One region of the Staphylococcus felis genome, then DNA from elsewhere that is predicted to be linked to it. Evidence: riboswitches for the same ligand, from Rfam matches in the RefSeq annotation. Region 1 holds a riboswitch; the other holds the start of a gene.
The links. Region 1 has a riboswitch for S-adenosylmethionine ahead of C7J90_RS05480 (Na+/H+ antiporter NhaC family protein). Riboswitches for the same ligand answer to the same signal wherever they lie in the genome.
Positions count from the first base shown of each region.

Region 2: it holds a riboswitch for S-adenosylmethionine, as region 1 does, so the genes downstream of both, metK (methionine adenosyltransferase) here and C7J90_RS05480 (Na+/H+ antiporter NhaC family protein) in region 1, are expected to answer to the same signal.

Region 1 covers NZ_CP027770.1:1,201,494-1,204,703, reverse strand. The annotation lists gene C7J90_RS05480 (Na+/H+ antiporter NhaC family protein) at 163-1,461, opposite strand; SAM riboswitch class I at 1,567-1,674, opposite strand; gene C7J90_RS05475 (amidohydrolase) at 1,729-2,856, opposite strand; gene hutI (imidazolonepropionase) at 3,095-3,210, opposite strand, start outside.
Region 2 covers NZ_CP027770.1:2,233,976-2,237,185, forward strand. The annotation lists gene C7J90_RS10440 (nuclease-related domain-containing protein) at 1-378, opposite strand, end outside; gene metK (methionine adenosyltransferase) at 470-1,669, opposite strand; SAM riboswitch class I at 1,777-1,886, opposite strand; gene pckA (phosphoenolpyruvate carboxykinase (ATP)) at 2,110-3,210, shown strand, end outside.

The DNA.
Region 1 (3,210 bases):
TTTCGACCCACTCATTTTGTAAATGTTGCACTGACTCCACCTCACTTTAATTAAATGCTACTATAAATATTGTATCGCAAAATGGAATATTTTGGGATGATAAGATTTTAACTTATATTCTACGATATCATCTCAAATGTTTATTTTTGTCATAAAATTAAGTTAACGCTTTAGTTTTGGCCAGCCGAATATAATCGAGATAACACCACATAATGCAAGCATGACTGGATATATGGAATAAGGTAGCAACATCACAGGAGAAATACCTGCTACACCTGCTGCAGCTATCAATTGAGGACTATATGGAATAAAACCTTGAAAAGCACTACCAAAAATATCCAAAATACTTGCAGACTTTCTTGGATCGATATCATATTCTTTCGCAATATCTTTAGCGAGGGGTCCTGTCATAATGATTGAGATTGTATTATTCGCCGTCGAAATATCAGCAACACTGACAAGTCCAGCAATACCAAACTCCGCACCACGACGAGAACGAATCCGATTTTCCACAAAATTGAGCAACCATGTTATACCCCCATAATATTCAACAAGACCAATCATACCTCCAATCAATAATGCAATCATTGCAATATCTTCCATTGCAACGATTCCTTCTGAAGCTGCTTTTAGAAAGCCAGCTAATTTGAAATCTTGATACAACATACCGATGATTCCTGACAGTGCTATACCACCAAGTAATACAAGAATGACGTTAACCCCTATAATGGCTAGAATTAATACGAACAAATATGGAATGACCTTGATAAATTCAAAGTCATATTCATGTGTTTGATCAATATGACTATTATACGTTAACCACCACAAAATCACTAATGTCACAATAGCCCCGGGCAGTACGATACGGAAGTTCACTTTGAATTTATCACTCATTTTGGTGTGCTGAGTACGAACTGCAGCAATCGTTGTATCAGAAATCATCGACAAATTGTCCCCAAACATCGCTCCACCAACGACAGTAGCCATTGCCAACGCAGCAGGTATGTCAGTCGCCTCACTAATACCAAAGCCGACAGGTGCAATTGCAGCGACAGTACCGACAGACGTTCCCATTGAAATAGATATAAACATACAGATTAAAAAGATACCTACAATCAAAAAGTTTTGGGGAATAAGCGACAGGCCTAAATTAACGATAGATGAAACGCCTCCCATTGCTTCAGCCGTTTTAGAAAAAGCACCGGCCAAAATAAATATCAACATCATTAGTACAATATTGGGATGCCCTGCTTTTTGCGCAAAAACTTCCACCTTATGTGTCCATTTTTCTTTAGGCTTCATCATTAAAGCGACAATGACACCTATGATGGCAGCAACATTAAGTGGCATAAAGGTAAAATCTTGTGTCACGATACCTGACCCTAAAAAGATGCCTATAAATACAATTAAAGGGATTAGCCCCCATGAATGTCCTTTTTCATTCTCTTTCTGAATTGACATATAATTACTCCTTATAAAAAATTGAGATCAATAACTTCACGGATAGATGTGCTCTTCTTCCATCCAAAAAAGTGATGATCTCAACCGATGTTATGGTTTTATAACTTCTTATCTTTAGTGATACATGATATTAAGTCACTTCTGGAATTGGCACACGCATTTCATGTTGCCGAAGTATCGACGGGCCAGTCCCTCCACTTCTCTTGATATGAAGTATTTGATTGTACTGTTAAACTGTACAGGAATTTATACATCACGTCAACGCCTTTATGCATCTTGTAATAATCGTTTTACAAATGACACAAAATAATCTGGAACCTTGTCTAGTATGGCCTCATTCGGATTATATTGAGGATGATGTAACGCATATCCACTCTCTGAACCAATCATTGCAAAATGTACAGGTGCTACACCTTGATACCCTGAAAAGTCCTCTCCAATGGTTAAGGCGCGTGGCAAAACATCAACATCATATCCAACCGATTGCGCAATCTCATATGCAATCTGCTGTAAATGTGCGTCATTATAAACGGATTGCGTTATACGTTGATAATTTAATTTAACTTCAAGGCCATATTGTTTTGCAATACCGTCACAAATTTCATACATGCGGTGTTCAATTGTATCCCTCACATTGGCATCTAATGAGCGAACAGTACCTTCAAGTCTCGCACTTTGAGGGATGACATTCCATGTATGTCCACTTTCGATACGCCCAATTGATACTACCGCTTCTTCGTATGGCGCTATATTCCGACTTACAATCGTTTGCAAACTTAAGATAACTTGCGCAACAACAATATTCGGGTCATTGCCGTCTTGGGGCATCGCAGCATGTGCACCAACCCCTTCAATTTCTATCTCAAAACGATCAACATTTGACGTCATATACCCTGATTTTGCCCGCCATTCTCCTACTTTGAGTGATGGATCGTTATGAAAACCGATAATTGCTTTTGCACCATCTAACACACGTGATTCAGCTACCTTTGCTGCACCATATCCGATTTCTTCAGCGGCTTGAAATATCAAACGTACACGGCCATTCAGCTGTTGTTCTTCTTTTTTGAGTAAAACTGCTGTACCTAATACAGCAGCCATATGAATATCATGACCACATGCATGCATCGCTCCATTATTTTTCGATTTAAATGCAAGTTCTGTTTGTTCTTTAATAGGTAATGCATCAATATCCGTTCTAACAGCTAACAATGTATCGCCTTGTCCAATTTCAGCAATTAAACCTGTCTCTAATGGCACATCTATTATTTTGATATGATAATCTTCCAAAATTTTACGAATACGTTTTGTCGTCTCATATTCTTCAAGCGATACTTCTGGGTTTTCGTGGAATATTCTCCGCCATTCTATTAATTGATCCGTTAAATTAGTCATTTCGCCTCATCCTCTCATCAAAACATACGCCTTTCATATCTATTATTGTATCAAAACTGTTATTACCTTCACATCTCCCTCTATTGATAGATATCAAACCTTTTTAAGATTGTTATGTCATTTAATTAATGTAAAACGACGATTGAATTATGAATAAGTTGAATAATAAAAGAACTGAACGTTGTCAAAGCGCAATTTGCTTCAACATGCTTCAGTTCTTTGATATGTGTCGTGTTATTTACGATAAAATTGACAGATCTCGATTAACATATAATTGACCATCTTTAATGACCTTTTCAACATGGTTAATGCCATAATGATATGGAATGTATTCATGATTAGGTGCATGCCAAA
Region 2 (3,210 bases), 1.0 Mb from region 1:
AATATGCATATCCTCTGGACGAATACGCTTTTCGTCCACTAAGCGCTCACGAATGCCTAACAAACGCATATCAGTAACATATTCACTGTGATTTTTAGAGAATAGCTTTAAAGCATCAATTTCTCTATTTTTAGAGGATAACATCGATTCATATTCTTGCTTATGCTTTGTATCAGCTTTTTTCTTTTCGATACGTACTTTTTCCATCGCTTCATGATGCTCAGAATTAAGTTTTTCTTGCTTTGTTTCTAGCTGGTTTGCAAAGTTTTTTTCAGCTTTTTTCTTACTATTCAAAGCAAAAATGAATAATAACAAGAACAACGCTGCAATTACTATTGCTGCAATTAAGCCAACTTCCATTGGACCAAATTGTATCATTTGTCTATTCCCTTCCTTTTAACTACTTATTCTATAATATACTATTATATTAGATAAACGCTGAATAAGCGATAGTTATCCTCACTAAAATTTAAGATTTTATGTTGAGTGCTTCTCTTATCATATCCACTTTGTCAGTACGCTCCCAAGGTACATCAATGTCATTTCGTCCAAAATGTCCATATGCTGCCGTTTGTTTATAAATAGGACGTTGCAAATCAAGCATTTGTATAATACCGGCAGGACGTAGGTCAAAATGTTGACGAACAACTTCAATTAAGTTATCTTCACTCACCGAACTTGTACCAAATGTATCGATAGCTATTGATACTGGCTGAGCAACACCGATTGCATATGCTAATTGAACTTCACATTTATCAGCTACACCTGCAGCGACAATATTTTTAGCTACGTATCTCGCAGCATAAGCACCTGATCGGTCAACTTTAGTAGGATCTTTCCCAGAAAACGCTCCGCCTCCATGACGTGCATAGCCTCCATATGTATCAACAATAATTTTACGTCCAGTTAATCCAGCATCTCCTTGAGGGCCACCGATAACAAAACGTCCTGTTGGATTAATAAAAAATTTAGTTTCATCATCCAATAAACTGTCATCAATAATTGGATAAATAACGTGTTCTTTAATGTCTTTTTGAATATCTTCAAGTTCAATTTCTTCGTGATGTTGGGAAGAGACGACAATTGTATCTATTCGTTTTGGCGCATCTTGTTCATCATATTCGATAGTGACTTGAACTTTGCCATCTGGGCGTAAATAATCTAAAGTGCCATTTTTACGCACTTCTGATAATCGCTTTGCAAGTTTATGTGATAAATCAATTGGTAAAGGCATGAATGTTTCAGTTTCATTCGTTGCGTATCCAAACATTAATCCTTGGTCTCCCGCCCCGATATTCAAAACTTCTTCACTATTTTCATCACGGTACTCTAATGCTCGATCAACACCTTGTGCAATATCAGGAGATTGCTCATCTATCGCAGTTAAGACGGACATCGTCTTAAAGTCATAACCATACTTTGCACGAGTATATCCAATTTCTTTTACAGTCTCACGTACAACTTTGGGTATATCAACATATGTTGAAGTAGAAATCTCACCTGAAATTAATGCCATCCCTGTTGTAACTGTTGTTTCACAAGCTACACGTGCATTTTGATCTCCCTTTAAAATTTCATCTAAAATTGCGTCAGATATTTGGTCTGCAATTTTATCTGGATGACCTTCTGTTACTGATTCTGATGTAAATAAACGTCTGTTATATGTCATAGTATGCTCCTTTTAATTTTATTACGAACATTCTCTGTATCTGAGCTAAATAAAAAAAGCCTTTCACAACTACAATAGATAGAGTGAAGGCTCAAAACGTCCATTCGCTCTTATCGTTCAGACTCTATATGTCTGCAAACGGTTTGGCACCTTTCTTTGTTAAAAGAGGTTGCTGGGTTTCATTGGGTCCATGTCCCTCCACCACTCAGGATAAGAGAATCCGCTTATCTCATATTACAATAAGATGATGAAAGATGTCAATTTGTATATATTTATTTCTCATTAAATTAAATAGTTTTTTATCTGAAAGTCTGCTTTGAAAACAAATATGAATGTACGATAAATTTTTCTATAAACAGTGGGTATTATTAAGTGAATGTGTTATACTCTTAAATTGTAAAGGCTTACATTTAGCGAATATTTTTATGGAGGGATACATCATGTCATTTGATACGAAACAGATGGATGAATTAATCAAAAAGCCTACTTCACATTTTCAACTTACTACTACTGAACTTTATAACAAAATTTTAAAAAGAGAAGAAGCAGAATTAACAGAATTTGGGGCAATTAACGCTAAAACTGGAGAATATACGGGGCGTTCTCCTAAAGACAAATTCATTGTAGATAATCCACAAGTAAAAGATGATATTGAGTGGGGACCAATCAATCAACCTATTTCTGAAGAAAAATTTTTGAATTTGTATGACCAAGCCCTTGATTATTTAAATCAAAAAGATGAACTATTTGTGTTTAATGGTTATGCTGGTAGTGATCAAGATTCTCGTTTGAAACTTACCGTCATTAATGAATTCGCTTGGCATAATCTCTTTGCTCAAAATATGTTTATTCGACCTCATTCAAAAGAAGAAGCATCAAAAATCCGTGCTGACTTTACTATTGTATCTGCACCTACCTTTAAGGCAAATCCAGAAAAAGATGGAACAAGATCTGAAACATTTGTCATTATCTCCTTTAAGCATAAAATTGTTTTAATTGGGGGTACTGAGTATGCGGGCGAAATGAAAAAATCCATTTTCTCAGTTATGAATTATTTATTACCACAACAGGATATTATGAGTATGCATTGTTCTGCAAATGTAGGAAATAAAGGCGACGTCGCTTTGTTTTTCGGCTTATCTGGTACAGGAAAAACAACGCTATCTGCTGATCCGGAGCGTAGATTAATAGGTGATGATGAGCATGGTTGGAATGAAAATGGGGTTTTCAATATTGAAGGTGGTTGTTATGCAAAAGCCATTAACTTGTCTGCGGAAAAAGAACCTCAAATATTTCAAGCCATCCGCTACGGTACTGTTCTTGAAAACTTAGTAGTTGATGAGCATGGTTATGTCGATTTTGACGATAATCACTTTACTGAAAATACGCGTGCAGCTTATCCTATCCATCATATTGATAATGTTGTATTACCATCAAAAGCATCTCATCCAAATACAATTATTTTCTTAACAGCTGACGCATTTGGTGTGTTACCTCCTATTTCAAAATTGACGAAAGATCAAGCTATGTATCACTTTTTA